Regions from separate parts of the Streptomyces sp. NPDC047841 genome, predicted to be linked through region 2. Evidence: riboswitches for the same ligand, from Rfam matches in the RefSeq annotation. Region 2 holds a riboswitch; each other region holds the start of a gene.
The links. Region 2 has a riboswitch for cobalamin ahead of AB0947_RS31250 (cobalamin biosynthesis protein). Riboswitches for the same ligand answer to the same signal wherever they lie in the genome.
Positions count from the first base shown of each region.

Region 1: linked by a shared signal. The riboswitch ahead of AB0947_RS11095 (HoxN/HupN/NixA family nickel/cobalt transporter) and the one ahead of AB0947_RS31250 (cobalamin biosynthesis protein) in region 2 are both predicted to bind cobalamin.
Region 3: linked by a shared signal. The riboswitch ahead of AB0947_RS21785 (ribonucleoside-diphosphate reductase subunit alpha) and the one ahead of AB0947_RS31250 (cobalamin biosynthesis protein) in region 2 are both predicted to bind cobalamin.

Region 1 is NZ_JBEYRP010000006.1:92,828-98,223, reverse strand. It holds gene AB0947_RS11105 (glycoside hydrolase family 13 protein) at 26-1,684, opposite strand; gene AB0947_RS11100 (metalloregulator ArsR/SmtB family transcription factor) at 1,764-2,114, opposite strand; cobalamin riboswitch at 2,196-2,378, shown strand; gene AB0947_RS11095 (HoxN/HupN/NixA family nickel/cobalt transporter) at 2,406-3,488, shown strand; gene AB0947_RS11090 (nucleoside hydrolase) at 3,492-4,454, opposite strand; gene AB0947_RS11085 (hypothetical protein) at 4,773-5,396, shown strand, end outside.
Region 2 is NZ_JBEYRP010000021.1:82,592-87,987, forward strand. It holds gene cobN (cobaltochelatase subunit CobN) at 1-893, opposite strand, end outside; gene AB0947_RS31245 (cobyric acid synthase) at 890-2,398, opposite strand; gene AB0947_RS31250 (cobalamin biosynthesis protein) at 2,395-3,339, opposite strand; cobalamin riboswitch at 3,440-3,582, opposite strand; gene AB0947_RS31255 (hypothetical protein) at 3,741-3,968, opposite strand; gene AB0947_RS31260 (inorganic phosphate transporter) at 4,009-5,250, opposite strand; gene AB0947_RS31265 (lysozyme) at 5,394-5,396, opposite strand, start outside.
Region 3 is NZ_JBEYRP010000012.1:221,380-226,775, reverse strand. It holds gene AB0947_RS21790 (ribonucleotide-diphosphate reductase subunit beta) at 1-442, opposite strand, end outside; gene AB0947_RS21785 (ribonucleoside-diphosphate reductase subunit alpha) at 442-2,799, opposite strand; cobalamin riboswitch at 2,922-3,059, opposite strand; gene AB0947_RS21780 (GNAT family N-acetyltransferase) at 3,099-3,605, opposite strand; gene AB0947_RS21775 (ATP-binding protein) at 3,760-5,396, shown strand, end outside.

The DNA of each region.
Region 1 (5,396 bases), on a different contig from region 2:
TCCGGCCTCGGCCGAACGAGAGGCCCTAGGCCAGCCAGACCGTGGTGTCCGGCGGCAGGACCCTCCCCTCCGGCAGCGGGCCGCTGCTCAGCAGGACCTCGCCCGGTGGCAGCGGCACCGGCTCGCCGCCGAGGTTCGTGACGTTCCGCCAGGTCTCGGTGCGGCCGAAGTCCAGGACGTCCCGGGGCGCGTCCGGCGTCCAGGTCAGCGTCTCGCCCTGGAGGAGCTTGCGGCGCAGCCGCAGGGCCGAGCGGTACAGCTCCAGCGTGGAGCCCTCGGCGCCGGCCTGCGCCTCCACGGCGTACCCGGCGAAGGCCGCCGGCTGCGGCAGCCAGCCGGGCCCGGGCCCGAAGCCGTACGACGGTCCGGTCGTCGTCCACGGCAGCGGCACCCGGCAGCCGTCGCGGCCCTTGCGGACATGGCCGGTCTGCTCCCAGATCGGGTCCTGGAGCACCTCGGTGGGCAGGTCGGCGACCTCGGGCAGGCCGAGTTCCTCCCCCTGGTACAGGTACGCGGAGCCGGGCAGCGCCAGCATCAGCAGGGTCGCCGCCCGGGCCCGGCGCAGTCCGGCCGCCGTGTCGATCGCGGGCGCGGCGCCGCCGGACAGCAGCCAGGCGGCCGGGTCGGTGCCGGCCGGCAGCACGAGCCGGGAGGCGTGCCGCACGACGTCGTGGTTGGACAGCACCCAGGTCGCGGAGGCGCCGGCGGCCCGGGCCGTGACCAGCGAGGCGGCGATGACGTCCCGCAGCTCCTCCGCGTCCCAGCGCGCCTCCAGGTACTCGAAGTTGAAGGCCTGGCCGAGTTCGTCCGGGCGGGCGTACAGGGCGCGGCGGGCCCCGGGGACCCAGGCCTCGGCGACGGCGGTGCGCGGCGGGCGGTAGGCGTCGAAGATCTTGCGCCAGTCGCGGTAGATCTCGTGGACCTCGTCCCGGTCCCAGTAGGGGTGGCTGCCCGGCGGCACCAGCGGCAATGCCTGCTCGCCGGTCGCGCCGATGCCGCCGATGTCCCGCAGCGGCTCGGTGAGGTCCTTGGCCAGGCCGTGGGCGACGTCCACGCGGAAGCCGTCCACGCCCCGGTCCGACCAGAACCGCAGGGTGCTGCGGAAGTCGGCGCGGACCTCCTCGTCGTCCCAGTTCAGGTCGGGCTGTTCGGGGGCGAACAGGTGCAGGTACCACTCCCCGTCGGGCACCCGCCGCCAGGCGCTGCCGCCGAACACCGACTGCCAGTCGCTGGGCGGCAGTTCACCGTGCGCGCCGCGCCCCGCCCGGAAGACGTACCGCTCCCGGGCGGCGGACCCGGGTCCGGCACGCAGCGCCTCCTGGAACCAGCGGTGCAGGTGGGAGGTGTGGTTGGGGACGATGTCCACGACCACCTTGAGCCCGAGCCGGTGCGCCTCGCCCACCAGGGCGTCGAAGTCGTCCAGGGTGCCGAGGCGCTCGTCGACCCCGCGCGGGTCGATGACGTCGTAGCCGCCGTCGGCGAGTTCGGAGGGGTAGAAGGGGCTCAGCCACAGGGCGTCCACGCCGAGGGAGGCGAGATGGCCCAGGCGTTCGGTGATGCCCCGCAGGTCGCCGAGGCCGTCACCGTCGGCGTCGGCGAAGCTGCGCGGATAGATCTGGTAGACGACGGCCTGCCGCCACCAGTCGGGGTTCCTGGACGAGAGGTCCGGCGAGAGGTCTGCCATACGGGCTCCCAGGGGACGGACGACGGTACGGAATCTGTATCCGTCCACATTGCCCGGAAAGGGAACCGTGCGCGGCCGTTCAGCCCACGCAGTGCTCCAACAGCCCCCGGACGTCCGCGTCCACCACCCTGTACCGCACCACGCGCCCCTCCTTCTCCCCCGCCACGACCCCGGCCGCCCGCAGCAGCCGCAGGGCCTGGGAGACGGCGGGGTCGTTCATCCCCGTGGCGATGGCGAGGTCCGACACGGCGAGCGGCCCGGTGCGGTGCAGCGCGACCAGCAGCGCCAGCCGGTTGGCGTCGGCGAGCAGGGAGAAACGGTCGGCCCAGGTGCGCAGGCGCCCCGCCTCACCGATGGCGGCGATCGCCTCGCAGACCCGGTGTCCGTCGATGGAACGACGGTCGGCTCGGTCGGCAGGCACGAGATGCATGGGGCCAGTCTGGCAGGCCCCCTCTCTGTGATCTTCGATACCTGCGCAAGTGCGCAGCTATGCAGGAAACCGCGTGCCCCTCTACGGTGGGCGGGCCGTGGTGTTCGGGAAGTCGATGGAAAGTCGACGCGGCCCTCGCCACTGTGATCGGGGAGTTCCCGTTCCGTCCGGCACCGCCGGGCCACTGGTCGCAGACCGGGAAGGCAGGAACGGCGGACGTACGACCCGTAAGCCAGGAGACCGGCCACGGCAGCTCACGAAGTGATCCACGAGGTGCTGGAGCGTGAACCCATGGCCGATGCCGTCTCTTTCCGCTGGCGACGCGAGGACACCGTCAAGACGGTGGGGCTGCTGGCGGTGATCGTCGCCCTGCACGTCGTCGCGTTCGGAATCCTCTACGTCCTCGTCGCGCCCGAGCACTACAAGGTCGGCTCCGACGTCTTCGGGGTCGGGCTGGGCATCACCGCCTACACCCTCGGCATGCGGCACGCCTTCGACGCCGACCACATCGCGGCGATCGACAACACCACCCGCAAGCTGATGGCCGACGGCAAGCGGCCGGTGTCGGTGGGGTTCTGGTTCGCGCTGGGCCACTCCAGCGTGGTGGTACTGCTGGCGCTGCTGATCGCGGGCGGCACCTCACTGGCCGGGAAGGTCATGAACGAGGGCTCCACCACCCACCAGGTGCTCGGCTTCCTCGGTACGACGGTCTCCGGCACGTTCCTCTACCTCATCGCCGCCCTGAACCTGGTCGCCCTGGTGGGCATCCTGAAGGTCTTCCGGGCGATGCGGGCGGGCGCGTACGACGAGAAGCAGCTCGAAGCGCACCTGGACTCGCGGGGGTTCATGAACCGCGTCCTCGGCCGGCTGACGAAGTCCGTCTCCCGGCCGGGGCAGATGTACCCGCTCGGCTTCCTGTTCGGCCTCGGCTTCGACACGGCCACCGAGGTCACGCTGATGGTGATGGCGGGCTCGGGCGCGGCGGCGGGACTGCCCTGGTACGCGATCCTCTGCCTGCCGCTGCTCTTCGCCGCCGGGATGAGCCTGTTCGACACCCTCGACGGCACGTTCATGAACTTCGCCTACCAGTGGGCGTTCTCCAACCCGGTCCGCAAGGTCTTCTACAACCTCGCCATCACCGGCCTGTCCATCGCGGTCGCCTTCTTCATCGGCACCATCGAGCTGGTCGGCGTCCTGCACGAGAAGTTCGGCCTGCACGACGACATCACCGGCTGGATCGCGGGCCTCGACCTGGACAACGTCGGCTACCTCATCGTCGGCCTGTTCGTCCTGGTGTGGGCGGCGGCGCTGGCGTACTGGAAGGTCGCCCGGGTCGAGGAGCGCTGGGCGGTCTCGCCGTCCGCCGCCGACTAGCGCCTACCGCGCGACGGTCTCCAGGTACAGCTTCACGTACCGGTCGGCGTCCACCTCCAACGCCACGTCCACCAGGGCGCGTTCGCGTCCGCCCTCGTGGATCTCGGACTCGCCGGGGCGGGGGCGGCGGTCGACGATCGTCTGGCCCCGGGCGGGGCCCGGGGCGAGGGAGACCTCGACCGGGAGCCGGCGGGTGGTGATGCCCTGCGGGTCGGCGACCGCGCACACCGCGCCCGCGTCGCCGAGGCCGCCCGCCTCCTCCGCCTGGGGCGGCTCGCCCTGGTGGGCCGGCCGGTGGGCGAGCAGCTCACCGGCCAGCCGGGTGCCGGGCTCACCGCTCGCGCGCAGCCGGTGGACCTCGGCGCTGTCCACCACGACCTGCTGGAAGACGTCCAGGCCGTACATCGTGATCGGCACCCCGGCGGTCAGCAGGACCGCCGCCGCCTCCGGGTCGTGCCAGACGTTGAACTCCGCGACCGGCGTGGCGTTCCCGGTGGCCACCGCCCCGCCCATGAACACGATCCGCTCGATGTTCCGGGTCACCTCGGGGTGGGTGCGCAGCAGCAGGGCGATGTTGGTGAGCGGCGCGGTCGGGATCAGCGTCACCGGGCGCGGGGAGGCCAGGATCTCCCGGCGCAGCAGGCTGACGGCGTCGATGTCCACCGGGGTCCGGGTGGGCGCGGGCAGGCCCAGGTCGCCCATGCCGTCGGCGCCGTGCACCGGGGCCGGGCGGGCCGGCTCCAGCAGCGGGCGCTCGGCACCCCGGGCCACCGGGACGGCGGGGGCGCCCGCCTGCTCCAGCACGGTGAGGGTGTTGCGGACCACCCCGTCCACGTCGGTGTTCCCGGCGACGCAGGTCACCGCCCGCAGGTCGAGTCCGGGGTGGCGCACGGCGAACAGCAGGGCCAGGGCGTCGTCGACGCCGGTGTCGCAGTCGATGATCACGGGAATGGGCTGACCGTCCACGGCGGACTCCTTCCGTCGTGCCGACCTTAGATCAGTCCCGTCCCGGGACGGTCCCTCGGCCCGGTCCCCCGCCCCGCCTCCCGGGCGCGGGTCACCGCCACCGGTCGGGCGGCAGCGCGCCGGGACGGTCCGCGGCGCCGTCGTGCCCGACGGGCACAGGGCGCGCACTGCGGACGGCACCGCACCGGCCCCGCGGGGGCCGTGCCACGGATTCCCCGGCGCCCCCTCACCCGTACGGCCCGGAGCGTTGGTGCGCAGGTCAGGGCGGTGGTGCCGTGAGACCAGGCACCCCGGCCGCCCGCAGCCCAGGAGGCACCGATGTCCCCCGAGATACCCCACCTCCCCCGTGCCGTGACCCTCTCCCTGACCGGCGCCGGCCTGCTGACCGCCGGCGCCTGCGCGGCCTTCGGCCTCAACCACCCGGCGAGCGCGCCACACCCCCTGCCCACGCTCGACCGGCCCGCCCCGACGCCCCGGCCGTCCGCGCGGGCCGGCGGTTCCTCGCTCAGCGACGAGCAGGCGCAGGCCGCGCTGATCGGCCCGAGCGACCTCGGCGATCCCTGGACCGCCACGCGCGGCGCGGCCACCTGGCACGACGGGCTGCTGAAGGCGCGGACCTCGGCCGGGGAGTGCCAGCGGCTGCTGGACGCCCTCTACAGCGACGAGCTGCTCGGCGGACCGGCCCGCGTCACCGCCGGCCTGGACGACGCCGACACCGACGCCCAGCTCCGCTACCAGATCGGCGCCCGCCGCCCGGCCGACGTCGACGCCGTGCTGGCGTGGCTGCGGACGCTCCCGGCGCGGTGCGCGCGGTTCACGGCCACCACCGAGCTGGGGCTCGAGGAGGACGTGCAGGTCGTGGACGCCCCGCTGCCCGAGGTGGGCGACGCCCGCCAGGGGCTGCGCGTCACCGTCGCCGGTACGACGCCCGACGAGCAGGAG
Region 2 (5,396 bases):
TCGTCGGGGCCCTGCTCCTTGAACGAGAACGGCACCGTGATCAGCCGGCCGTCGAACTCCGGGATCGCCACCTGCATCGCCGCGTCCATGGGGGACAGGGCCGCGTCGGACTCCTCCCACGCGGCCCGCGAGGAGGTGAGGCACAGCCCTTGCAGCACCGGCACGTCCAGGTCGGCCAGCGCGCCGATGTCCCAGGACTCCTCGTCACCGCCCGCCGACGCCTGGGAGGCGTGCGTGCCGCCGGCCGCGAGCACCGTGGCGACCAGCGCGTCAGCCCGCCCCAGCAGCTCGTACAGGGCCGGGTCCGCGCCGCGCAGCGAACCGCAGTACACCGGGAGGGCGTTGGCGCCGCGCGCCTCGATCGCCTCGCACAGGGTGTCCACGAAGGCGGTGTTGCCGCTCAGTTCGTGCGCCCGGTAGAACAGCACGCCCACGGTCGGCCGGCCGCCCTGGACCTCGTACCCGCCGTGCACGCCGAACTCCGGCATCCGGCGCGGCTCCTCGAAGCCCTCGCCGGTCAGCAGCACGGTGTCCGACAGGAACCGGGACAGCTCCAGCAGGTTCGCCGGGCCGCCCTCGACCAGGTACCTCAGCGCCTCCGCGACCACACCGGCCGGCACCGAGGACTCCGCCATCAGCTCCGCGTCCGGCACGGCCTCGCCGCCCAGCAGCACGGTCGGGACGCCGGACGCCTTCAGCGCGGCCAGCCCGTCCTCCCAGGCCCGCTTGCCGCCCAGCAGCCGGACGACGGCGAGGTCCGCGCCCGCGATCAGTCCGGGCAGCTCCCCGGCGACGTCGACGCGGGTGGGGTTGCCGATGCGGTAGCCGGCGCCGGACGCCCGGGCGGCCAGCAGATCCGTGTCGGCGGTCGACAACAACAACACTGTGCTCATGCGGGCGCTCCCGGTGGAATGAAAGGCAGTCCTTGCGGCGCGCCCGACTCGATGAGCCGCCACAGCGCGTCCGTGTCCGCGTGCTGTTCGATCAGGTCGCCGAGCCGGTCGAGCTGCTCCTCGCGCAGCGCGGCGAAGGAGGTGTCCGGCGCGGGCACGAAGCGGCGGCCCGCGGCGGCGGCCACCTCGCGCAGGAAGGCCCGCCGGAAGCCGTCCGACTCCAGCGAGCCGTGCCAGTGGGTGCCCCAGGTCTGGCCGACCCGGCAGCCGTCCAGGAAGGGTTCGCCGCCCTCGACGGTGGCCACCCCGTGGTGGATCTCGTAGCCGTCGACCCGCTCGCCGAGGGCTTCGCCGCTGGGCCGGGTGAGGGTCTTCTCGCGGGCGAACCGCACCCGGACGGGCAGGACGCCGAGCCCGTCGACATGCCCGCGCCGGCTCTCGACGTCGTCCTCGATGTGCTCGCCGAGGATCTGGAAGCCGCCGCAGACGCCGAGGACGGGGCGCCCTTCGGCGGCCCGGCGGACGAGCGCGTCCGCCAGCCCCCGCTCCCGCAGCCACTCCAGCGCCCGCACGGTCCCGCGCGTGCCCGGGACGACGACGAGATCGGCGTCGGCGAGCTCCTCCGGGCGGTCCACGAACCGCACGACCACACCCGGTTCGGCGGCCAGCGCGTCGACGTCGGTGAAGTTGGACATCAGCGGGACCGCGCACACGGCGACCCGCAGCACGTCCTCGCCGACCGGGGGCGTCACGGCGGACTCGCGGACCGTGCCCCGCAGGGACACCCTCAGTCCGTCCTCCTCGTCGATGCCGAGCCCGTGCCGGAAGGGCAGCACGCCGTACGTCCGCCGCCCGGTGAGGTCCCGCAGCATGTCCAGCCCGGGCTCCAGCAGGCCGGCGTCGCCCCGGAACTTGTTCACCAGGAACCCGGCGACCAGCTCCTGGTCCTCGGGGGAGAGCAGGGCGACGGTGCCGAAGAAGGAGGCGAACACGCCCCCGCGGTCGATGTCGCCGACGACGAGCACCGGCAGCCGCGCGTTTCGCGCGATCCCCATGTTGACGATGTCGGTCCGCCGCAGGTTGATCTCGGCGGGACTGCCCGCCCCCTCACAGATCACCGCGTCATACGTGCCCCGCAGTTCGGCCAGGCAGTCCAGCACCGTGCCCAGCAGCCGCTGCTGCCGCCCGCCGTGGTACCCGCGCGCGCTCAGCTCGCCCACCGGCCTGCCCAGCAGCACCACCTGGCTGCTCTGCTCGCCGCCGGGCTTGAGCAGCACCGGGTTCATCAGCGCGGTCGGCTCGACGCGGCAGGCCTGGGCCTGCATGGCCTGCGCCCGGCCGATCTCCGCGCCCTCGCGCGTGACGAACGAGTTCAGGGACATGTTCTGCGCCTTGAACGGCGCGACCTTCACGCCCTGGCGCACCAGCCAGCGGCAGATGCCCGCCGTCACGACGCTCTTGCCCGCGTCGGAGGTGGTGCCGGCGACGAGGAGACCACCGCTCACTTGCCACGTCCTCTCAGCAGGGCGCGCGCGGCCAGCGTGGTGCCGAGCGCGAGCAGGCCGACGCGGCGGGAGAGCCGCACGGCCCGGTCGATGTCGGTGACGCGGACCGGCCGTCCGGTGGCGCCGTTCAGCAGCGGGCGGTGTTCGACCCGGCCGCCGTAGGAGAGCGTGCCGCCCAGGCGGACGCCGAGGGCGCCCGCGAAGGAGGCCTCCACGGGCCCGGCGTTGGGGCTCGGGTGCCTGCGCGCGTCGGCCCTCCAGGCGCGCAGGGCGCCGCGCGGATCGGGTCCGGCCGCGGCGGCGAGCACGGCGGTCAGCCGGGCGCCCGGCCAGCCGGCGACGTCGTCCAGGCGGGCGGAGGCCCAGCCGTAGCGCCGGTGGCGGGGCGACCTGTGACCCACCATCGCGTCCAGGGTGTTGACCGCCCGGAAGCCGAGCAGCCCCGGCACCCCGGCCACGGCGCCCCAGACGAGCGCGCCGACCACGGCGTCGGAGGTGTTCTCGGCGACCGACTCGACCACGGCCCGCGCGATCCCGTCGGCGTCCAGGGCCTGCGGGTCCCGGCCGCACAGGTGCGGCAGCCGGGCCCGGGCCGCCTCGACGTCCCCGGCCTCCAGGGCGCGCCCGATGGTGCGGGCCTCCCGGGCGAGCGAGGTGCCGCCGACGACGGCCCAGGTGGCGGCGGCGGTCAGCGCGGCGGAAGCGGTACGGCAGGGGCGTACGGCGCGTGCGGCCAGCGCGCCGAGGGCGACGGCGCCGCCGGCGCACACGACGGTGTGCAGGGCGCCCCAGCCACGGTGGTCGTGCCACAGGGCGCGTTCCACGGCCCCGGCCGCCCGGCCGAACACGGCGACCGGGTGCCCGCGGCGCGGGTCGCCGAGGAGCAGGTCACCGAGGACGCCGGCGGCGGCACCGTACGCGTATGTGCGATCGGCACCCATCGGCTCAGCCGGCGGTGGGAACAGGAACGGTCCTGGTACGGGTCCTCGATCGGCAGCCGAGCATGGCGATATGTGTCCTCACTCAGGGTGTCCGCGCCCTGGTTCGACGTGAATCGGCGGTGAGAGTTCCTGGCTCCCGGGGGTTCTTCCCCGGTGACAGTGGCGGGACCGCGCCGGATTCGCACCGGCTTCCTCTCTTGCCGCCGTACATGGCCTGGGCAGTCCACCACGCGCCCGGAACGGCCGTCAACTTGCCTTTGACCTGGGACGCCGGACTGTGCTGAGGCCCACACCGCCGGTCCGCCGGACGGCGGCCGGAAGTCCGGTGCGACGGCATGCGAAGGCCCCGCCGGCCCCGCCGAGGCGGTGGCCCGGCGGGGCCGGTGCCGGGTTCCGGACCGTCAGGGCTTGACGACGATCAGGTAGATCCCGTACGCCACCGCCGCCGCGCAGGCCGCGAAGCACACGTAGGCGCCGGTGACGGCGAGGGCGGCGGACCCGCCCCGGGCCGCGGCCTTCTCACGGCGCGACAGGCCGTTGATGCCGAGGGTGAACAGGACCACCAGGCCCACCGTGAACGCGAGGCTGACACCGAAGACGGAGCCGAGGGCCGCCCAGTCGATCTTCATGGGGATGCTTCCTTCAGTAACCGTGTGCGCCGGGTCGGGGTCAGACCGCGGCGGCCGGCGGGGCGGCGGGGGCGGGCTCGGTGGCCGGGGCGGGGATGGTGGCCGTCAGGTCCTCGGCGACCACGCCCGCCGGGGGCGGGATCACGGCGGCGATGGCGGCGGTGACCACACCGGCCGGCTCGGTCGCCTCGACCACGTTGGTGTGGTCGACGACCTCGCGGCGGGAGAGCTTCCAGATGCCGGCGCTCGCGGCGACCAGGAAGACGGCGACGACGGCGGTGCCCCAGTCGCCCAGGCCGGTGACGGACTCGGCGCCCGCGCCGACCAGCGCGGCGGCGGGGAGGGTCAGCACCCAGGCGACGGCCATGCGGGTCGCGGTGGACCAGCGGACCACGCCGCCCTTGCGGCCGAGGCCCGCGCCCATCACCGAGCCGGAGACGACGTGCGTGGTGGAGAGGGAGAAGCCGAGGTGGGAGGAGGCCAGGATGGCGGTCGCGGCGCTGGTCTGGGCGGCGAAGCCCTGGCGCGGCTCCAGGTCGGTCAGGCCCTTGCCCATGGTGCGGATGATGCGCCAGCCGCCGATGTAGGTGCCGAGCGCGATGGCCATGCCCGCGGAGAGGATCACCCAGGTGGGAGGGTTGGAGCCGGGGGCGATGGAGCCGCCCGCGACGAGGGCGAGGGTGATGATGCCCATCGTCTTCTGGGCGTCGTTGGTGCCGTGCGCGAGGGAGACCAGGCCCGCGGAGGCGATCTGCCCGGCGCGGTAGCCCTTGCGGGTGGCCTCGCCGTCGGCGGTGCCGCCGACGCCGTAGGAGAACCGGGTGGCCAGCAGCGAGGCGAGGCCCGCGACGACCGGCGCGGCGACGGCCGGGAGCAGCACCTTGGTGACCAGGACCTCACCGTGGACGGCGCCGAAGCCGGCGGAGGCGACGGTGGCGCCGACCAGACCGCCCATCAGGGCGTGCGAGGAGCTGGAGGGCAGGCCCACCAGCCAGGTCAGCAGGTTCCAGAGGATCGCGCCGACCAGGGCGGCGAAGATGACCTCGGGACGGATGCCGGTCTCGTCGACGAGACCCTTGGAGATCGTGTTGGCGACCTCCACGGAGAGGAAGGCGCCCACGAGGTTGAGGACGGCGGACATGGCGACCGCGATCTTCGGCTTCAGGGCGCCTGTGGAGATGGTGGTGGCCATCGCGTTCGCGGTGTCGTGGAAACCGTTCGTGAAATCGAACGCGAGTGCGGTTACCACCACAATCGCGAGGATCAGCGAGAAGCTTTCCATTTACCCAGGCAATCGTTCGAGGTCATTGGCTGGACGAACGTAGGCAACCTGGGTGAACGGAAGATGAACTGAGGCGGGCGTGGGGGTGTCAGTAACGCGCGTACGGGGTTCCGCTTCGCGCCGCCGGCCCAGGCGCGCCTTGGCTA
Region 3 (5,396 bases), on a different contig from region 2:
ACTTGAAGCAGAACTCGGCCTTTTCGCGGATGGAGGGGATGTTCTCCACGGCGGCGAAGGCGGCGGCGCGGTCGTCGGGATCGGGGAGGTAGGTGTCCAGCAGGGTCAGGTAGAACTGGACGTGGACGGCTTCCTCGAAGAGCTGGCGGCTCAGGTACAGCCGCGCCTCTGGGGAGTTGATGTGCTTGTACAGCGTCAGCACCAGGTTGTTCGCCACGATCGAGTCGCCGGTGGCGAAGAACGCGACCAGCCGGCCGATGAGGTGCTGCTCTTCCGGCGTCAGCTTGGCGAGGTCGGCCACGTCGGAGTGGAGGTCGACCTCTTCGACGGTCCAGGTGTTCTTGATGGCGTCCCGGTAGCGCTCGTAGAAGTCGGGGTAGCGCATGGGGCGGAGAGTCAGCTCGAAGCCCGGGTCGAGCAGGTTCTGGGATCGGGTGGTCATTACTGGCAGGCCTCGCAGGACTCGGGGTTTTCCAGGGAGCAGGCGATCGCTTCCGGGTCGGTGGTCTGTTGTGCGGGGACGGTGGCCTGGGCGGCGCGGGCGATGCGGGTCGCGGGGCGGGAGCGCAGATAGTACGTCGTCTTGAGCCCGGACTTCCAGGCGTAGGCGTACATCGAGGAGAGCTTGCCGATCGTCGGCGTCTCCAGGAACAGGTTCAGCGACTGGGCCTGGTCGAGGAACGGGGTGCGGGCGGCGGCCATGTCGATGAGGCCGCGCTGGGGGATCTCCCAGGCCGTGCGGTACAGGGCGCGGATCTCCTCGGGGATCCAGGGGAAGTCCTGGATGGAGCCGCCCGAGTCGCGCAGGGCTTCGCGGGTGCGGGCGTCCCAGACGCCGAGGTTCTTCAGGTCCTGTACGAGGTAGGAGTTGACCTGGAGGAACTCACCCGAGAGGGTCTCGCGCTTGAACAGGTTGGAGACCTGGGGCTCGATGCACTCGTACACCCCCGCGATCGACGCGATCGTGGCCGTCGGCGCGATCGCGAGGAGCAGCGCGTTGCGCATGCCCGTCTGTGCGATCCGCTTGCGGAGGGCGTCCCAGCGTCCGGGCCAGGTGAGGTCGACGTCGTAGTGGTCGGGGTGGAGGACGCCCCGGGCGGCGCGGGTCTGCTTCCAGGCGGGCAGGGGGCCGTTGCGTTCGGCGAGGTCGGCGGAGGTCTCGTAGGCGGCGAGCATGATCCGCTCGGCGATCCGCGTGGAGAGGGCCTTGGCTTCCGCCGAGTCGAAGGGCAGGCGGAGCCTGAAGAAGACGTCCTGCAGGCCCATCGCGCCCAGGCCGACCGGGCGCCACCTGGCGTTGGAACGCCCCGCCTGCTCGGTGGGGTAGAAGTTGATGTCGACCACGCGGTCCAGGAAGGTGACGGCCGTGCGGACCGTCTGGTCCAGCCGCTCCCAGTCGATGTCCCCGGTCGTGGTGTCCACGAAGGCGCCGAGGTTGACCGAGCCGAGGTTGCAGACGGCCGTCTCGCCGTCGTCGGTGACCTCCAGGATCTCGGTGCACAGGTTGGAGGAGTGGATGACGTTGCCGGGTTCGGCGGTCTGGTTGGCGGTGCGGTTGGCGGCGTCCTTGAACGTCATCCAGCCGTTGCCGGTCTGGGCGAGGGTGCGCATCATCCGCCCGTACAGGTCCCTGGCCGCGATGGTCTTCTTCGCCAGGCCCGCCGCCTCGGCCCTGCGGTAGGCGGTGTCGAAGTCCTCGCCCCACAAGTCGACCAGTTCGGGCACGTCGGCGGGGGAGAACAGCGACCACTGCCCGTCGGCGTTGACCCGGCGCATGAACTCGTCGGGGATCCAGTGCGCGAGGTTGAGGTTGTGGGTGCGGCGGGCGTCCTCGCCGGTGTTGTCCCGCAGCTCCAGGAACTCCTCGATGTCGGAGTGCCAGGTCTCCAGGTAGACCGCTGCCGCGCCCTTGCGCCGGCCGCCCTGGTTGACCGCCGCCACCGACGCGTCCAGGGTCTTCAGGAACGGCACGATCCCGTTGGAGTGCCCGTTCGTCCCCCGGATCAGCGAACCGCGCGAGCGGATGCGGGAGTAGGACAGGCCGATGCCGCCGGCGTGCTTCGACAGGCGGGCGACCTGGTGGTAGCGGTCGTAGATGGAGTCCAGCTCGTCCCGCGGGGAGTCCAGCAGGTAGCAGGACGACATCTGGGGGTGTCGCGTACCGGAGTTGAACAGGGTGGGGGAGGACGGCAGGTAGTCCAGGCGGCTCATCAGGCCGTACAGGGACGCCACTTCGTCCACGGAGCGGGTCGTGTCGTCCTCCGCGAGGCCGCTCGCCACGCGCAGCAGGAAGTGCTGGGGTGTCTCCACGACCCTGCGGGTGACCGGGTGGCGCAGCAGGTAGCGGCTGTGCAGGGTGCGCAGGCCGAAGTAGCCGAAGCGGTCGTCGGCCGCGGGGTCGACCAGCGCGTCGAGGCGCTCGGCGTGCAGCCGCACGAACTCGGCGGTGCGGTCGGCGATCAGGCCCTCGCGGTGGCCGACCGCGACCGACTCGGTGAAGGACGTCACGCCCTGCGAGGCGGCCTCGTCCCGGATGGCGAGGGTCAGCAGCCGGGCGGCCAGCTTCGAGTACGCGGGATCCTCGGAGATCAGGCCGGCCGCGGCCTCCGTGGCCAGCTCCCGCAACTCCGCCTCGTCGGCCCGGGCGGACCGGCCCCGCAGCGCGGCGGCGGCCACCCGGCCCGGGTCGGCGTCGGGCAGGTCGGCGGTCAGCTCGGTCAGGATCCGCAGCAGCGCGGCACCGGGACCGTCGGTCTCCGGCTCGCTGACTGAGGCCGGGTCGGCTGGCGCGATGGTCACGTGGGGCTCTCCCTCGCTCGGCACGGGGCCTGGCGGGAGGCGGGGGCGGTCACGAGCGCGCACGGCGTCGCGTCCACCGGCCCATTCCACGAGGCCCGGACGTCAGAACCACCCGGGCCTGGACGGCCGGGTGCACCGCCGGCAGGTCTTCGGACTCGACACGCGTGCGGGGGCACACGGGTACACCGTTGCGGGACAGTTCCGGATTCGCACCGGATTCCCCTGCGACGACAGCGAGGACGAGCATACATCTAGTGCCGGGCTGCCATGTCACCCCCAGATGTAGTGTCGGCCCGGCCTCAGAGGGTCAACTCGTACGCGAGGAGCGTGAGGTCGTCCCGGCCCGGGAGGGGATTCCAGTCCCGCTCGGGGGCGCGGACGAAACCGAGGCGGGTGTAGATGCGGTGGGCGGTGTGCATGGTCCGCTGGGTGGACAGGACCACGCGCACGCAGCCCTCGGTGGCCCGCCCGCGCTCGACGCAGGCCCGCACCAGCGCCTCCCCCACGCCCCGGCCCCGGGCCGCGGGGGCGACCGCGAGCATCCTGATCTCCGCCTCCCCCGGGCCGGCGATGTCGGTCATGGGGCCGCCGGAGCGGACGAAGGTGACCCCGCCGAGGAGCACGCCGTCGCGGACGGCCACGAGGACGTCCGCGGCGGCGGCCCGCTTCGCCACGTCCCTCAGCTCGCCGAGGTACCAGTCGCTCTCGTCGAAGGCGAGGAGGCCGTCACGGACATAGGCCCCGGCGGTGATCTCGCCCAGGTCGTCGTACTCGCCGGGAGCTGCCCGCCGGATCACGAAGTCCATGACACCGAGTCTGCCCGAGGGGTGCGGCGCGGATTCCCGGGGATCCGCGGCGGTCGCCTGCCGGGTTGCGGGGCGGAATGCCCATGTTTTCATGGAAACAGGTGCTGTGTGGGGTCCTCCGTGCCGAAAGCTGGTCTCGGAAGGAGAACGCACCATGACGAGAATCGTCCGTCACCCACCGGGCAAGGAGCGACCACGCAACGCGCCGATGGCGACGCTGTACGCGCGACGGGCGTGGTGCCGGGGCAGGCGGTTCTTCCTGGGCTACTGGCACCACCTGACCATCAGGTCGGAAGCCCGGCTCGACACCACCCGCCCCCGCAAGTGGCGCAGATGGGCCTCGTACACCAACGTGAACCGGGTCGTGTGGGCCCTTGCCGCCCTCGCCGTCCTGGCGTGGGCCGGAGAGGGCGTGTACATCCTGATCTCGCACCGCACGACGCGGTTCGAGACGTGGCGGAACGGCAACCAGGGCTTCGACGACGTGCTCCGCTTCGTCGGTCCGGTGCTCTCCGCTTCGATCGCCGCCGCCCTCTTCCTGTTCTTCTGGTACTGGTGGACCAAGCGGCGCTACCTCGCGAAGGCGCGCAGGCACCCCCGCGATCTGGTGCCCACCGCCGGCCCCGACATCGCCGAGATCGTGGGCCGCGAGGAGATCGCCCGGGTCATCGCCCAGCGGCTGCGGCAGCGTGAGACCCGCAGGCCCTATGTGCTCGTCGGCGGTGTGGGCACGGGCAAGACGGCCGTCCTGGTGCGGCTCACCGAACTGCTCGCCCGGCAGCACGCCGTGCCCGTGCCGATCCGGCTGCGGGACGCAACCGGCGCCGATCTCAACTTCGAGCGCATGGCCAGGGAACGGTTCGCCGAGGAAGCACCCCGCGGCATCCTCGCACGCACCAAGAACGACCGGGTCTGGCAGCAACTGCTCGCCGACGACAAGGTGGTCGTCCTCGCCGACGGCCTGGAGGAGGCGGTCCTCGACGAGCGCCTCCAGGAGGACAGGGACAACATCATCCGCAGGGCCATCGAGTGCGCCCACGAGGACAGGCTGCCGCTCGTCATCGCGTCGCGGCCGCACAGCCCGCTGGAGAGCACCCCCGCCGCGATCGTGGAGCTGGAACCGCTCAGCGAGGAGGAGGCGCTGTACTTCGTCGAGGCCCGCATCCCGGAGACGGACGAGCGCCGCGTGGACTGGATCGTGGAGACCGCGGAGGTCACGGAGTCGCCCATCTACCTGCAGATCGCCCGCGAACTGCACCACCACGGCGGCCTGGAACGCGACCGTCCGCGCGAGGACAGGGACCGGCTGGACACCCGGAGCTGGGACCGCAGCACACTGCGGCTGTGGCTGCTGGAGACCTGGGATCTCGCGGTGCGGGAGGGCCGGCTGCGCGGGGACGTCGAGCTGACCCCGCAGGAGCGCGGCGACACGCTGGAGGTGGTCTCGGCGCTCGCCTGCGTCGGACTGCTCCAGGACAAGCTGGAGGTCGGCTTCACCGAGCTGCTGGGCGACGCCGTGCACCCCGGTCCGGCGCGGCGGACCCGGGCCAGGGCGGGGCACCTGTGGGCCGGGAGACCCGGTTTCCACCACTACGACGAGCGAGGGAACGCCTTCACGGAGTGGCACCGGCAGCGGATCTGGGACACGCTCTGCGGCCATCTGAGCCGGGAACAGAGAGAGCGTCTGACCCAGGGCGACCTGTGCCAGTGCCAGAGCGCGCTCGCCCACCTGGCGGCCAACGCGAACAGGCTCCAGTTGGTGGAGAGCTTCGAGAAGAGGGTGCGCTTCCC